2 regions of the Chryseobacterium sp. MDT2-18 genome follow, and region 2 is predicted to be linked to the other one. Evidence: riboswitches for the same ligand, from Rfam matches in the RefSeq annotation. Region 2 holds a riboswitch; the other holds the start of a gene.
What was found. A riboswitch is a leader RNA that binds a small molecule or an ion and turns the genes downstream of it on or off. The one in region 2 is predicted to bind S-adenosylmethionine.
Positions count from the first base shown of each region.

Region 1: another riboswitch for S-adenosylmethionine. It lies ahead of QF004_RS07350 (alpha/beta fold hydrolase); the one in region 2 lies ahead of QF004_RS09895 (O-acetylhomoserine aminocarboxypropyltransferase/cysteine synthase family protein).

Region 1 is NZ_JAUSWQ010000005.1:193,548-202,529, reverse strand. It holds gene QF004_RS07370 (MoxR family ATPase) at 1-892, shown strand, start outside; gene QF004_RS07365 (DUF58 domain-containing protein) at 928-2,250, shown strand; gene QF004_RS07360 (OsmC family protein) at 2,432-2,860, shown strand; gene QF004_RS07355 (glucosidase) at 3,223-5,844, opposite strand; SAM riboswitch class I at 5,961-6,064, shown strand; gene QF004_RS07350 (alpha/beta fold hydrolase) at 6,118-7,068, shown strand; gene QF004_RS07345 (homoserine dehydrogenase) at 7,058-8,596, shown strand; gene QF004_RS07340 (homocysteine S-methyltransferase family protein) at 8,624-8,982, shown strand, end outside.
Region 2 is NZ_JAUSWQ010000009.1:527-9,508, reverse strand. It holds gene gldK (gliding motility lipoprotein GldK) at 1-786, opposite strand, end outside; gene glmS (glutamine--fructose-6-phosphate transaminase (isomerizing)) at 894-2,747, opposite strand; gene QF004_RS09920 (DUF4270 family protein) at 2,782-4,371, opposite strand; gene QF004_RS09915 (glycogen/starch synthase) at 4,387-5,157, opposite strand; gene panC (pantoate--beta-alanine ligase) at 5,354-6,202, shown strand; gene QF004_RS09905 (hypothetical protein) at 6,374-6,940, shown strand; gene QF004_RS09900 (dodecin family protein) at 7,026-7,223, opposite strand; SAM riboswitch class I at 7,616-7,721, shown strand; gene QF004_RS09895 (O-acetylhomoserine aminocarboxypropyltransferase/cysteine synthase family protein) at 7,855-8,982, shown strand, end outside.

The sequences.
Region 1 (8,982 bases), on a different contig from region 2:
GATTATCGGCCAGGAATCGATGATCGAACATTTGTTGGTGGCACTTTTGTCTAATGGTCATGTTTTGATCGAAGGCGTTCCCGGAGTTGCAAAAACCATCACGGCAAAATTACTGGCGAAAACGGTAGAGGTCGGTTTCAACAGAATTCAGTTTACACCGGATTTGATGCCTTCTGATATTTTGGGAACGTCAATTTTTAATGTTAAAAATTCAGAATTTGAATTCAAAAAAGGACCAATATTCTCCAGTTTTATTTTGATTGATGAAATCAACCGTTCACCTGCGAAAACCCAAGCCGCTTTATTTGAAGTGATGGAAGAACGCCAAATCACGATGGATGGGAAGCAATACGAAATGCAGGAACCTTTTTTGGTGGTCGCCACACAAAATCCAATCGAACATGAAGGAACATATCGCCTTCCGGAAGCGCAACTCGACCGTTTTCTTTTCAAAATAAATGTCGGTTATCCAAATCTTTCGCAAGAAATAGAAATCATTAAAAATCAGCATGAAAATAAACTGGAAGATAAAACCGATGCTGTGCAGAAAGTGATTACCGGCGCACAGTTGAAAAATTATCAAAATCTGGTGAAAGACGTTGTTGTGGAAACTCAGCTGCTCGAATATATTGCAAAAATCATTGTGAATACGAGAGAAAATCAATTCCTTTATTTGGGCGCTTCCCCCAGAGCGAGTTTGGCCTTACTGACGGCTTCTAAATCATTTGCCGCCGTTCGTGGACGAGATTTTGTAACGCCGGAAGATATCAAAGAAGCCAGTTACGCCGTTCTTCGCCACCGCGTGATGGTTTCCCCGGAACGCGAAATGGAAGGTTTAACGGCTGACGAAATTATCCGTCAAATTTTGGAAGCGATAGAAATTCCGAGGTAATGAATTTTGTGGTGAAAATATTAAAACATTAAAAAATGAAAAACCTATACCTTAACAACCGTCTTTTCTTCGCGCTTTTCGGTGTGGGATTTACTTACGTTCTGGCGTTTTTCTTTCCGGTTTTAATGTGGATTGCACATGGGGTTTTGGTTTTAATTCTCATCGTATTTATCGTTGATTATATGCTTTTATTTAATCAAAAAAAGGCAGTTCAGGCACAAAGAATTTTACCTGAAAAATTATCAAATGGCGATCAGAATTCGATAAAAATTGATCTTAAAAACAATTATCCGTTTACCATTAAAACGAAAGTGATTGATGAAATTCCTTTTCAGTTTCAGAAGCGGGATTTCAATATTGAAAGAACCATTAAACCAAATGAAAATATCCTTTTTGAATATCTACTTGAACCGAAAGAACGCGGTGAATACAGTTTTGGGAACCTCAATGTTTTTGTAGAATCGCCTTTGGGATTGGTTTCCAGAAGATTTACTTATCAGAAAGAAGCGGTGTTGCCGAGTTATCCATCTTTTATTCATTTAAGAAAATATGAATTGATGGCGCTTCAAAACGAATTTCTTTTGGGTGGAATTAAAAAAATCCGCAAATTGGGTCACACGATGGAATTTGAACAAATCAAAGAATATGTGCCCGGTGATGACGTAAGAACGATTAACTGGAAGGCGACTTCGAAAAGAAATCAATTGATGGTCAATCAGTTTCAGGACGAGAAATCGCAACGGATTTTCATGTTGATCGATAGTGGCAGAACGATGCAAATGCCTTTTAATGGATTAAATTTACTCGATTATTCGATTAATGCAACGATGGCTTTAAGTCACATTATCCTGAAAAAAAATGACCGTGCCGGAATGATGACTTTCTCCAAAAAAACAGAACATAAAGTCGCTGCTGACAATAAATCAGGACAGTTGAAAAAGATTTCGGAAGCGCTTTATAATATTCAAACTAATTTTTTCGAAAGTGATTTCAGCAGATTGTATCAGGATGTAAAATATACAGTGGGACAAAGAAGTTTGATTTTACTTTTTACTAATTTTGAAACTTTGGACGCGGTAAACCGACAAATGAAATATCTCCGCGGAATTGCAAAAAACCATTTGTTGGTGATTATTTTCTTTAAAAATGCTGAACTTCAGAGTTTAATCAATACCAATCCTGAAAACATTCAGGAAGTCTATGATGAGATCATCGCCGAAAAATTCGAGTACGAAAAGAAATTAATTATTCAGGAACTTCGGAAATACGGGATTTATACGGTTTATACTTTGCCGGAAAATTTGAATATTGAAGTCATTAATAAATATCTGGAAATAAAAGCGAGAGGAATTTTATAATTTCTTTAATCATGATATATTTTACCGCAAAAGAGACAAAAGTTTCAGTGTGAAAAACGAGCAAATCAAAGAATGCAAAAGTTATGGTCTGCAATTTTTTTAGTTTTTAAAAATGAGAAAACTGACTTTTGTGTACTGGCTTTTTTATAGAAATCCAATAAAGTTTTAATAAATTTGAGATATGAAAATTACCCTAAATAGAATCAACGATGATTACTTGTTTGAATGCACCAATTCGTTGGGCAACAAAATTCTTTTAGACAACACGTCGCAATCTGAAGGAACGAAAGGCGTTTCTCCCATGGAAACTCTTTTGATGGCTGTTGCCGGTTGCAGCGGAATCGACATGGTTTCAATCCTGAAAAAGCAAAGACAGGAAATTACCAAATTTTCTGCAGAAGTTGTTGGTGAAAGAGTTCAGGTTGACGAAGCAAAACCGTTTAAAACCATTTTGGTTACATTTTTTGTTGACGGAAATATAGATCCGAAAAAAGCCGAACGAGCCGCTGCATTATCTTTCGAAAAATACTGTTCGGTTTCTAAAACCCTGGAACCGAATGTGACGGTGAATTACGAGGTTTTCGTGAATGGTGAGAAAGTAGGAATATAGTAAAAATTTTAAATAAAAAAATGAATAAAAAAATGAATAAAAAGATATTTTATTATGTCGCGTGTATATATTTATTAGTTAAAGGTGTTGCTGCATTACGAAAAATAATATTTATTAAAGATAGTATAATCATAAGCAGTTCAACTGAATCAATGGCTTATAAAATCGGATATGTATCAGGAATTGTTGCCGAAATTATCATTTGTCTTACTTTAGTAATATTTATTTTTCAGAATTTTATAATGAAAAAATCCTTAACCGAACTGAAATCCATTAAACAGATTTAAAAATTTGTAGAAACTGATCAATCACATTTAAAAATAATAAAAGCAGCATTTCAAAATGCTGCTTTTTCATAATTCTTACCTCGGCCTCGAACCCATTCTCGGCTGTATCAATTTTGCAATCGTCGCCGTCCAGCCGGTTTGGTGAGATGCACCAATTCCTTCGCCCGTATCACCGTTGAAATATTCGTGAAACATAATGTAGTTTTTGAAAAATTCATTGTGGTTCAACAGATCATTTCCGCCATTGAAAGGCCTGTTCCCGTTTTCATCTTTACTGAAAATCGAGTAGAGTCTTTTGCTCAAGTCGGTAGCGATAAAATCGAGATTCCGGCTTTTTCCGCTGTTGGTAGGATATTCGATCTGCAAACTGTCGCCATAATAATAATGGAAACGCTGTAAACTCTCTACAATCAGAAAATTAATTGGGAACCAAATGGGGCCGCGCCAGTTGCTGTTACCCCCGAACATGCTGCTGTCACTTTCTGCAGGAGTATATTTTACTTTGAAATCTTTGCCATCGACGGTGAAGAGATAGGGCTCATTTTCATAAATTTTCGACATCGAACGGATTCCGTAATCTGATAAGAATTCATTTTCATCAACCATTCGGCACAGAACTCTTTTCAGCCGGGTTTTTCGCAGAATGCTCATCAGGTGTTTTCCGCCTTTTCCTTCTACTTCCCAATGTGAAACCAAATCAGCCAAATGCGGTTTGTTTTTAAGAATCCACTGCATTCTATCCAGAAAATTAGGCAGTTTTTCCAGCATACTGTGTTCTACAATTTCTACGGCAAACAAAGGAATTAACCCAACAATACTTCTCAATTTTAAGGAAATAGAATCGCCATTGTTCAATTGCAGAAGGTCGTAGAAAAAACCGTCTTCGTCATTCCACAAACCATTTTTCGTTTCGCCGATATTTTCCATGGCTTCGGCGATATAGAGATAATGCTCGAAAAATTTAATCGCCATATCTTCATAAATCGGATTGTACTGTGCCAGTTCCATTGAAATCCGCATCATGTTCAGAGCAAACATCGCCATCCAACTCGTGCCGTCGGCCTGCTCTAAATGGTCGCCGTTTTTGAATTCCATATTACGGTCAAAAGCACCGATATTATCCAAGCCTAAAAATCCGCCACCAAAGACATTGTTTCCTTTTTTATCTTTTCGGTTCACCCACCAGGTAAAATTCAATAATAATTTTTGAAAAACACTTTCCAGAAAAGGGACATCGGGTTTTCCGTTGATCATCTGGTCAATTTTAAAAACCCGGAAAGTGGACCACGCATGAACAGGCGGATTGACGTCGCTGAAATCCCACTCATAAGCCGGCAACTGTCCGTTCGGATGAATGTACCATTCTTTCGTGAGTAACCTTAATTGTTGTTTCGCAAAACCTGAATCCAGAATAGCAAAAGGGACACAGTGAAACGCCAAATCCCACGTCGCAAACCACGGATATTCCCATTTGTCGGGCATCGAAATAATGTCCTTATTCTGCATGTGTTCCCATTCTTTATTTCTCACATGATGATGGAAATTTCTTGGGGCATTCAGTTTCGGCTCTCCTTTCAGCCATTTAGAGACATTATAATGGTAGAACTGTTTGTTCCATAATAGTCCTGCAAATGCCTGTCTTTGAATCATTTTTTCTTCTTCATCGGTAATTTCTTTTTGGATTCCTTGGTAGTATTCGTCGGCTTCTTTTTTTCTTAAACTAAAAACGTCGTCGAAGTCAAAGAAAGCATTTTTCATATCATGCGGACTCAACCGGAAATCGAAAGTTTTGCTTTCGCCGGCTTCAATTTCTGTATCGATTGCGAAACAGGCTTTAGTTCCGGTTTGGTCAGGATTTACAGCATTTCGGTCGTCATGAATTATAAAATTATTGATGCCGTCTTTATAGTATTTTGGTTCACTGCTCGCGCCATGAATTGTAGCCGGATTACTTTCGTTATTGCAAAAAAGAGCTTCTGTATTTTGATCCCGGGAATATAATTTGATGACGGGTAAAGACTCATGATGAATTTCAATGTCGCCGGTTGCCGAAGATTTTAGTTGAGGTTGATAATCTCCGAAGCCCCAGTTCCAGTTGTTTCTAAACCAGATTGTTGGTAAAATAACAAGCGGCGCTTTGTGACGGCTCCGGTTTACTGCCGTGACACGGATTAGATAATCATCATGATTTATTTTAGCATATTCAATGAAAAGATCAAAGTAATTATTGTCATTAAATATCCCGGTGTCGATCAACTCAAATTCCGGATCGTGCTTCGATCTCCTTGCGTTTTCTGCAATTAAATAGTCATAAGGAAATTCACTGACCGGATATTTATACACCATTTTCATGTAAGAATGGGTCGGTGTATTATCCAGATAATAGTAGAGTTCTTTTAAATCCTCGCCATGATTTCCTTCATGATTACTCAATCCAAAGAAACGTTCTTTGATCATTTTGTCTTTGCGGTTCCAAAATGAAAAAGCAAAACATAATCTTTGTTTAGAGTCACAGATTCCTGCGATTCCGTCCTCACTCCAGCGATAGGCTCTGCTGATGGCCTGGTTGTAAGTTGTATATCCCCAGGCATTTCCATCATTGCTGTAATCTTCCCGAACCGTTCCCCATTGTCTGTTGCTTACGTACGGTCCCCACGTTTTCCAGTTCTCATCGAGCATTCTTTCTTTCTCCGTCATCTTTCTAAAATAATTTCTGGTGCGAAATTAAGGAATAAAATAGATTCCTAAAATTTGTGAGATTATATTTTAATGCTTTCCTTTGCACCGAAATAAGTTCATTTACATATTTGAAAATGTTATTAAGAAAGGTGGAGAGATTAGACTCAATGAAACCTTGGCAACCCTTCGGAAACGGAGAAGGTGCTACATTCTATCCCGATTTGGGAAGAGATAACAGAAACTATTTTTACCTTTCTCAGGTAGCATTTTCAATTTTAATTTTAAGAAAAATTGAAAAATTCGCTACAACATCTCAAACTCAAAAATCATCATTTAGTATCAGGAAAAATCCTTGATATTGATTTATCGTATCAACTTTATGGTAAAGATTTACACGCTGCTCCAATTATTTTGGTCAATCATGCCTTAACCGGAAATTCGAATGTTGCCGGAGAAAACGGCTGGTGGAATTCTTTAATCGGAGAGCATAAAATTATTGATACCAATACTTTTTCTGTCATCTGTTTTAATATTCCCGGCAATGGTTTCGATGGAAATTTAATTGAAAATGAACAGGATTTTGCACCAAAAGATATTGCGGCTATTTTCCTTAAAGGTTTATCATTTTTAAATATTTCCAGACTTCATACTTTGATTGGCGGATCCTTAGGCGGAGCGATTGGCTGGGAAATGTTGGCATTAAAACCCGACTTGGCAGAAAGTTTCATTCCGGTAGCCTGTGATTATAAAACCTCCGATTGGTTGCATGCGCAGTGCTTGGTTCAGCAATTCTTATTGAATCAAAATGACCAGCCTTTGCAAAAAGCCAGAATTCACGCCATGTTGTGTTACCGAACGCCGGCATCTTTAAATGAAAGATTTAAAAATGAAATTCATCCAGAAAAGCAGATTCTGAAATCCCACGACTGGCTCAGTTTCCACGGTGAAAAATTAAACGAGAGATTTAGTTTGAATGCCTATCGGTTGATGAATCATCTGTTGATGACCATTAATACAGATCAAAAGAAACTCAAAAAAATCAAAGCCAATATTCATCTCATCGCTGTCGATTCCGATTTGTTTTTCCCCGCTTTTGATATGCAAAAATGTTATCAGTTTTTACTCGAATCAAAATCAAATACTTTCTACCACGAAATAAAATCCATTCACGGGCACGACGCTTTTTTAATGGAATACGACCAACTTAATCAAATTTTAAATACCATCATTCATGAAAAATAAAACCGCAATAAAGATTTTAAAAAACAGATCCATCATCAAATTCGAAGGAAAAGATTTCTTAGGCGAAGTCGGTATCGACGGCAGAATCTTCAAAGCACTGACTTACGCAAGAATCAGCGTGGGCGTTATTTCCCAACAGGCAATAGAAAACGGCATTTCAGTTTTGGTGAACGAAAGTGATTCCGAAAAAGCAGTGAACTGTTTGATCGATGAATTTGAAAAAGAAAGAAAATCAGGAAAAGTAAGTCAGATTTTCAGCATTAATAATGTTTCTGTTTTAGGATTTGTTGCCCAAGATTTTAATAAGATCATGTCGGAACTGGCGAGGAATAATATTTTTCCTTTGATTCTGAATCAGATTGCGGCCGAAAACAGGATCAATATCGTGGTCACTTCTTTGCAGGACGAGAAAGCGAAAAACATCATCGAAGCCGAAATCAATTCAAAACCTAAAACGGTCCATTTAGCGGTGATCGGACATGGGAAAGTGGGATCGACGCTGATTGAGCAGGTTCTGCAAAATTCAAAAGAAATCAGGAATCGTAAAAATCTTGATTTAAAAATTATTGCAGTGGCAAATTCCAGAAAAATCGCATTTAATAAAAAAGGGTTTAATGAAAACTGGGAACAGGACGTTTTAGTCGCGGAACATGAATCGAACATGGATTCCTTAATACAGTTTTCACAGGTTAATCAACTCGAAAATCTAATCGTAGTCGATAATACCGCAAGTGTCGATTTTGTGAAAAACTATACGCTTCTGGCAGAAAACGGCTTCGATCTGGTTTCATCCAACAAGATTTTCAACACTTTATCTATTTCTGAATACCGGGATTTCCGACGTGTTTTAAATAAGAGAAATAAAAAATATTTATATGAAACCAATGTTGGAGCAGGTTTACCTTTAATTGATACCATTAAATTACTGCATTTGTCGGGAGAAAATATTACCGGGATAAAAGGCGTTTTCTCCGGTTCTCTCAGTTATATTTTTAATAATTTTTCAGTTCGTGATGAGAAGTTTTCGACGGTTTTGAAAGAAGCGATTGATCAAGGATTCACAGAGCCGGATCCGCGCGAAGATTTATCAGGAAATGACGTTGCCAGAAAACTATTAATCCTGGCCAGAGAACTTGATTTAAGCAATGAATTTAGCGATATCAATGTTGAAAGTCTAATTCCTGAACATCTGTCAAAGATTGAACAATCTGAATTTCTGAATGGATTAAACCTTTTAGATGCGCATTTTGAAGAATTGAAAAAGAATCAAAAAGAAAATCACGTTCTGCGTTTGGTAGGAGATTTACATGGTGATTTGCAACAAGAAAAAGGAGAACTCGATGTTCAGTTAATTTCAGTTCCTTCCAATTCTGCCCTCGGACAGTTAAAAGATTCAGATTCTATTTTTGAAATTTATACCGAAAGTTATGGTGAAAATCCGATCGTAATTATGGGTGCCGGAGCCGGAGCAAAAGTAACTGCCAGAGGTGTGTTCGGAGATATTCTGAGATTATCTGAAAATAAATAACCGTCATTTTAATTTTATTGGAAAAAAATGAAAAATACAGCAGCACTTTATAAAGTCTTAAATGAAAGAATCCTCGTCCTCGATGGGGCGATGGGAACGATGCTTCAACGCTATAAATTTTCAGAAGAAGATTACCGAGGTGAACGATTCAAAGATTGGGAATATTCTCTAAAAGGAAACAACGATTTACTTTCACTTACGCAACCTCACGCCATCGAAGAAGTTCACAGAAAGTATTTAGAAGCCGATGCTGATATTATTGAAACGAATACTTTTTCGGGAACTACCATCGCTATGGCTGATTACCACATGGAAGAATTGGTTTACGAACTCAATTATGAATCGGCAAAAATTGCGCGCAAAATTTGCGATGAGTTTACTTTAAA
Region 2 (8,982 bases):
ACTGTGCCAAAAATAGCCATCATACAGAGGTTCGTTATATGCATAATTAAAATCCTTTAACCAAACCGTGGTATCGGGATAAACGGCGATACTTTCTTTTTTCAAATATTTAGCACCTCTTGATTTATCTTTAACTGCAGACTCAATATCTTCCCAATTGTAAGCGTACTTCAGTTTTCTGGTATCAATAATTCGCTCATTATTGATTCTTTCTGCCGGCGGAAGGTACACTGATTCTAAAATCTCTGCATACTGAGCATCCGGATAATCCGAAGTTCTCCATTTCAACGGAACGCTCCAATCTAATTTTTTAGACTCGTCATAACCATCTCTTCCCCCCTGGGACTCCATAAACTCCTGGTAAGCATTGGGAGTGGTACCTGCTTTTTTAGAAGCGTAGGCAAAACTACCAATCCCTGCTCCTGAACCGTCGCCAGCTGCTTCAGCTAATAAAGAGCGCACGACACTATCCCGAACATAATTAATAAAAACTCTATACTCGGCATTAGTGATTTCGGTTTCATCCATAAAGAACGAAGAAACAGTAACCGTTTTAAGCGTTGCCTTTTCGGGAGTATTGGTAAAATCCTGATCAGCTAAACCCATCACATAAGACCCGGCAGGAATTGCCACCATACCGTAAGGTCTTTCTGAAACAAAGGATTTTGATTTGTTTCTGGGTATCAACTCTCCTTTGGATCCTCCCTTGCCGGCTGAGCTTCCCCCGCTTTTTGAACACGAGATTACTACAGTAGCTGATAATAATATAAGGAATACTCTTTTCATTCTAATAATTGAAATTAAGCGGTAAATATATAATTTTTTGGAAAAACATTTATGATTTTTTTTCCAAAACGTAAAAATGTCTGTATTATTTTACAATCATTTACTTTTTATTCAACAGTAACTGATTTTGCAAGGTTTCTCGGTTGGTCAACATTGGCTCCTCGGTACACTGCAATATAATAAGCCAGTAATTGTAAAGGTACGGAGGCGATAATTGGGGAGAAACATTCTGAAGTTTCCGGGAATTCAATTACATAATCTGCCACAGAAGCAACTTGCGTGTCACCCTTGTTTACCACTGCAATAACTTTACCTTTTCGCGCTTTAATTTCCTGAACGTTACTTACAATTTTGTCATAATGCCCTTTTTTCGGAGCGATAATAACGATTGGCATATTTTCATCGATCAAAGCGATCGGACCATGCTTCATTTCGGCTGCAGGATATCCTTCTGCATGAATATAAGAGATTTCTTTTAACTTCAAAGCTCCTTCCAGCGCAGCAGGGAAATTATATCCTCTTCCTAAATAAAGGAAATTCTGGGCATCAACAAAGTTCTTTGCAATTTCCTTTGTAATTTCGTGGGTGGTTTCTAAAACTTCCTGAACTTTTTGCGGAATGGTATCCAGTTCGGTGATTAATCTCATGAACTCCTGATTGCTCAAATGTCCGTTGTGCTTCCCTAATTTTAAAGCAATCAAAGAAAGAACGGTCAACTGGGCAGTAAACGCTTTTGTTGAAGCAACACCGATTTCCGGTCCTGCGTGCGTATAAGAGCCTGCATCAGTAACTCTTGAAATGGAGGAATCGACGACGTTACAAATTCCGTACACGAAAGCGCCTCTCTCTTTAGCCATTTTAATAGCGGCCATCGTATCGGCAGTTTCACCTGACTGTGAAATTGCAATCACGATATCTTTTTCAGAAATAATTGGATTTCTATATCTAAATTCCGAAGCATATTCTACTTCTACAGGGATTCTTGCAAACTCCTCGATTAAATATTCTCCGATAAGACCGGCATGCCAAGAAGTACCACAAGCGATAATGGTGATTTTCTGTGCTTGGTTTAATCTTTCCAGGTTATCCCAGATTCCGGCCATTTTGATGATCCCTTCTTCTACCAATAGTCTGCCTCTTAAAGTATCGTGAATCGATTTTGGCTGTTCGAAAATTTCCTTTAACATGAAATGTTCGTAACCTCCTTTTTCAATCTGCTCCAAACTCAGTTTTAACTGTTGAACTTCCGGGGTAATTTTTACATTATCTTTAATATTTCTGATGTCAACACCGTTTTCTAAAGAAATAGTAGCCATGTGACCTTCTTCTAAATAAACGGCCTCTTTTGTAAATTCAACAAAAGGAGAAGCATCCGAAGCAATGAAATATTCATTATTTCCTAAACCGATGGCTAAAGGAGAACCTAATCTGGCAACCACCAATACTCCGGGAAAATCTTCGTGCATCACTGTAATTGCATACGCACCGAAAACTTCATTTAAAGCATAACGAACTGCCGTAGGGAAATCCATTTCCTCATTAATATCCATAATGTATTGGATGAGATTCACCAATACTTCTGTGTCTGTTTCTGACTGAAAAGCAAATCCTTTCTCGGTCAACATAATTTTCAGGGTATCATAGTTTTCGATAATCCCATTATGAACCAAAGCGATTTTTTCATTATTTGAAAGATGTGGATGTGAATTTCTATCACTTGGAACCCCGTGTGTTGCCCATCGGGTATGCCCCATTCCTATATGTGCGGTACCTGCTAAATTTCCTGAAATAGCGACCAAATCATCTACTTTACCTTTCGTCTTTGAAACACTAAAAACTGAATTATCATTTTCGAGTACAATTCCCGCACTGTCATATCCTCTATACTCTAATCTGCGAAGCCCATTGATTACAACTTCATAAGCATCCTGAAAACCAGTATATCCTACAATTCCACACATATAATATCTTATTTTTTAGTTATTGTTTTTCTAATTATTGTTTTTGTCCGTAAGTCAGGATCAATCTTGCACTTTTATCATTGCCTGGATTTGTAAGATCGGTTCCTACCAATACCGCTCTGTTAGGGGTGTAACTTCTGGTATTAAAATTCTGAGCACCTAAAGAAGGATATAAAGATCCTACTAAATTACCTCCGGCATCTGTAGTATAAGCACCAACATTTAATATCAGATCGTAATTGCGTTCTTGTTTTTCAATAATATTTTTAAAGGTCTGCGTAATTCCAATATCATAGTATGCTGGATTTTTTTGCAAATCATAGGCTTTCACCAAATTATAAATTCCGGTGCCTGCTAAAGCACTCATGTCAAGCAAATAATTGTCAAGATATTCTTTCTCCCCTGGTTTAGGAGCTAAGTTTCTTTGTCTTACAACAAAATAATTAGGTTTTGCGTAATTATTAGACCAACTGGATACATCAGTATAGATACGGATTTTGGCTGAAATAATACCAATCTTATTATTGTTAAATAAAGTTCTGATATTGGCAACATCTGCAGCTGGAACCCGAAGACCAATTCCCGGGCCTCCCATTCCCTGTGCAAAAAGCTTTGCATCACCGGTTATTTGGTTTGTTGTCGCTAAAGCAGTTGCCGAAGGTGTTCCTGTCCTGTTGAAAGCAATCTGATTAAAAAACGCATTAGAACCTCCCATATTCATCATGTACACCGACTGCTCTCTGGTGGTTACTCCATTAGTGACTTTATCATTTTTGTAATAAAGATTAAGCTCTGTGGTAGTAGGATCAAAATTAAGAAGATAGCCGTCGTTTTCATCAACAGAAACTTTAATCCCTTTAAAATATCTTATAAATGAAGCTGCATCGGCAAGCTCCGGAGAAGAGGCTTTATTAATAATCTGATTCGCAAAAAACGCACTGTCTAAAGGGATTCTCAGTGCAGCACTTCTTTCAAACAATACTGTATTATCACTCGTTTTGGTCACTTTAACCAAATGAACATTTCCGTCAAAAGTTTTTGCGCCAATCTGCGCACCTGTATTCACAACTTTGTTAGAATAAACGACATCCGTATTTGAACCTAAAAAGTCGGTAACTTCATAAACCTTAAAGTTCAAAAGCGTTTTCCCTCCAATTTTGGTATTACCATATTTAATCACTGGATAGGTACTGACAACTTTTTTCGACGGTACAGCACCTTCCGGATAAATATATTTATCATTGGTCACTGTAGTCACAGAATCTGCTGCATACTGCGGCTTAATGACCAATACCGCTGAATCCAGTTTTGCATTGGTTCCAAAATCGGGATTTGCTCCAGATAATCTAACCTGAGAAACGTATGCAGATTTCTGCATTCCAAATTGAGACTCCGAAAAAGCGCCCAAAGTTGCACTTTGCAACCGCGCCGCATCTGTTCTTATGGAATCGTGATTATTGGAATTATAAGCGATAATGGGGTAAGATACTTCCTTCCCTTTCGCTCCGTCTTGAAAAAATTGTGAACCCAACTGATCTGCATCCGGTTCACAATTCACTAAAATTAAACTCCCAATTACTAATGTTGCAGTAATTTTGAATAATTCTTGGATATTTCTTATCATTAAATATAAATTGATTTAGTATAATTTGTTGATTGAATCAGCGTCTATATATTCTGATTTGGCCGTTTTAGTATCGGTGAAAGCTTTGTTAAGATCCTCTTCAAGGAATTCATCACCTTTTATTACTAAATCAACCATATCGATACTTTCGATAACGAAACTCTGAAAACTTGGATTCTTAAACGCTTTTAGTCCGGTTATATTGTCGAACTTCATTTTTTCTTCTACAGATTCAGATAATGCCATGTTATCTTCATTATAAACAGAAAGCACTATTTTTGAATCATTAAAATAAGAATCATTTTTGTAAAAAGTCTTTAAATAAACCGGTATAAATGAGGCCATCCATCCATTCAGGTGAATCACATCGGGCACCCAGTTAAGCTTTTTGATGGTTTCGATCACTCCTCTGGCAAAGAAAATCGCACGTTCATCATTATCGGTGAAAGGCTGTCCTTTATCGTCGATGTAGAATTGTTTTCTCTTGAAATACTCCTCATTGTCGATGAAATAAACCTGCAATCTCTCTCCCGGTAAGGATGCTACCTTAATAATCAGGGGTTGATCCAAATCATTAATAATAATATTCATTCCGGATAGACGAATTACCTCATGCAATTGAAATTTTCTTTCGCTGATCTGGCCAAATTTTGGCATAAACACTCTCACATCATTTCCGTCTTGGTGCATTTTGAGTGCCATTTTACTCACCATTGTCGCCATATTGTTATCTTCCTGATAAGGAGACATCTCCGTGGTTACATATAAAATCTTTTGGTTCGGCATAAATTCTAACTTTCTTCTAAATTTTTGGGCAGAATATTCTACAAGGCAAATTTACGAAATTTTAATGTAATAATTTTTAATTAACATTAATTAAGATTATTACCCAAAAAAAATGACAGTATTCCAAAAAAATCATAAAAATTTACCTGCCCGTTTGCGGGAAATTGTTATTTTTACAAGGATAATCTAATTAATTATGGAAATTTTCAGAGACAAAAAAACACTTATAGATTACGTCGAAAGACAGAAAGAAATGGGCAAAAAAATCGGTTTTGCTCCAACAATGGGTGCATTACACGAAGGCCATCTTTCACTGTACAAAATAGCCACCGCAGAAAACGATCTGGTTATTTCCTCCATTTTCGTGAATCCTACTCAATTCAATAATCCTGATGATTTAACCAAATACCCGCGTGATACCGAACGGGATATTGCGCTACTGAAAAACACCGGAATTGTTGATGCCTTATATCTGCCAGAAGTTGCCGATCTCTATCCAGACGGACTAAAAAGTAAATCCTATGATTTCGATGGTCTGGAAAATGAAATGGAAGGTAAGTTTCGTCCCGGACATTTTGATGGAGTAGGAACAGTAGTAGAAGAACTGTTAAGACAGGTAAAACCCAACAATGCTTACTTCGGGGAAAAAGATTATCAACAATTGGCTATTATCGAAAAGCTGGTCGACCAGCTACACCTTCCTGTGAAAATCCACGGTGCACCAATTTATCGGGAAGCAAATGGGCTCGCCATGAGTTCTCGAAATGAAAGACTAACCCCTGTTCAAAGAGATGCAGCCAAAGTGATTCACGATACTTTGTTAAAAGTAAATGACTGGTTCCGGGTCATTACCGTTCCTGAAATAAATAAACGCGTGAAAGATATTTTTGATGACCAGCGCGGAATGACTTTAGAATATTTTGAAATCGCCGATGAAAAAACTTTAAAACAAACCGATTTCTTTTATAAAGATAAAAAGTACCGCGCGTTTATCGTCGTAAATGTTGGTACAGTGCGGTTAATTGACAATTTGCATTTGGATTAAATTCTTTGAAACCTAAAAAAGAGTGTACTTATATTGATGCTCAACTCCGAATATTTGAAAAATAAATGACAACATATAAATACTTTTCATAAATTCCCCTGGGTATCCATCTTCAGGGGATTTTTTGTATGTTTAACTTTTTATTAATAACCTCTTATCAAAAACGAAAACATGAAAGCACTGCTCTATCTTGCACTCCTGCTTCCCGTCAATTTTCTGGCGCAGGAAAAAACAAATTCCGAAAAATTCTGGACACAATTAGCAGCACATTGCGGAAAAGCGTATGAAGGTGAAATAATTTCCGGAGGTGCTGAAGGCGACGGATTTACCGGCAAAAAACTCATAATGCACGTTCGGTCATGTGAAAAAAAAGAGATTAAAATTCCTTTTTTCGTAGGTGACGATAAATCCCGAACGTGGGTCCTGCATATTAATCCCGATAAAATTTTAAGTTTAAAACACGACCACCGAAATCCCGACGGGACCGAAGAAAAAGTAACGCAATATGGTGGCACAAGTTCAAATGTAGGTCTGGAGAACCTTCAAATGTTTCCTGCTGATGCACATACCACCCAGATGTTGCCGAAAGCAGCTACCAATATTTGGTGGTTCACCATTGATAGTGAAAGTTTCACTTATAACCTTCGCAGAGTCGGAAGCGACCGTTTGTTCACCGTACGATTTGATTTGACTAAAACGATTGAAACACCAGGCGCGCCTTGGGGAACAAAAAATTAAAATCAATCGCTAAATCATAAATCCAGTATAAAAAACATCCATTTTGAGTCTACAAAATGGATGTTTTTCATTGCCGAATAGCTGATTATTCAACCCTGAAAGAAACCTTACAAACGCATCCGTAAGTTGAAATTTCACCATCTTTCACATGGCATTTCATATCTTTTACATAAACGCTGTCGATGTTTTTTATGGTTCTCGAAACTTCTTTTACGGCATTTCTCACAGCGTCATCGAAACTAATTTCTGAAGTAGCAATTACTTCAAGTACTTTTACAATCATAACAGGTGTTTTTAGGTTACCCTAAATTTAATTTAAACATTTCAAACCAAAGAAGATTTAACAAACTTTAATACAATACATTAAGGAATAAATTTTAATCTAATCATTAGGTGCTCAGATAAAAATCCCAGACAAAAACAGAAAAATTAATGATCAAATCTGAACCAGTCATTCTGAAATCTGCGATTATCAACTCCAAAATTTGAGCTTAAACGATAAAATAACAATACCTATTTTTTAAATAAAGCGAAATCATAAAAAAATACTGTTACTATTTAAATCTACTTATAAATCAATAGTTTAAAAAAAAAACGTAAAATGTAACTGGCATTTTTTGGAAATTCAAAATATTTATATAGATTTGCAGTCTTAAACGTTCTTTAAAACATCGCAACTTATTCAGAAAAGTGGAGGGAATTGACCCTATGAAACTTTGGCAACCTGTTTAGAAATAAATAAGGTGCAAAATTCAACTCGCCAGCGCGGGAAAGATAAGTCAGATATTAAAATTTAGAAAATAGAATTTCTATATATTAAGCTCTTTTGATTTGTCGAAAGAGCTTTTTTTATGCTCTTTCGACAAGTATTTTCAAAGGATAAGTTGCAAAATTTAAAACAAATTAATTAAAATATGAGCAATTTAAAATTTGAAACTTTACAGGTTCACGCCGGTCAAACCGTAGATCCAACCACCAACTCACGAGCTGTTCCGCTCTATCAAACCGCCTGCTATACTTTTAATGATGCAGATCATGCAGCTAATCTTTTTGGGTTAAAAGAATTCGGAAATATCTATACGCGACTGATGAATCCAACCACCGATGTTTTCGAAAAAAGAATGGCTGCTTTGCACGGCGGTATCGCCGCTTTGGCAACAAGTTCGGGACATGCCGCACAGTTTTTAGCATTGACCAACATCCTGCAAAACGGCGACAATTTCGTGAGTTCTCCCTATTTATACGGCGGAAGTTTTAACCAGTTCAAAGTCTCCTTTAAAAAATTAGGGATAGAAACGCGCTTCGCAGATAATAATGATCCAGAAAATTTCGACCGGTTGATTGACGAAAATACGAAAGCCATTTATTTGGAAACCATTGGAAATCCAAGTTTAAATATCCCGGATTTTGAGGCAATTGCGGAAGTTGCCAAAAAACACGGTATCCCATTAATTGTCGATAATACTTTTGGTGCTGGCGGTTATCTTTTTCAGCCCCTGAAGCATGGTGCGAATATCGTGGTAGAATCTGCTACCAAATGGATCGGTGGGCACGGAACTTCTATAGGCGGAATCATTATTGATGGTGGAAATTTCGATTGGGGTAACGGAAAATTTCCGCAATTATCCGAACCTTCTGAAAGTTATCACGGCTTGGTATTTTCAGATGTTTTTGGGGTAGATTCTCAGTTTGGAAATATCGCATTCATCATTAAAGCCAGAGTTGAAGGTATGCGTGATTTCGGCCCTGTGATTTCTCCTTTCAATTCTTTTCTTTTGTTGCAGGGTTTAGAAACATTGTCGCTTCGCTTAGAAAGAACGGTGAGCAATGCGCAAACCATCGCTGACTATTTGGAAGATCATCCTAAAGTAGAAAAGGTACTATATCCGGGATTATCGAGTTTTCCGGATCATGAAAATGCCAAAAAATATTTAAAAAAAGGTTTTGGCGGCGTGCTTAGTTTTGACATTAAAGGAGGAAAAGAATCCGCTGTGAAATTCATTAATCATTTATCCCTGATCAGTCACGTTGCGAATGTTGGA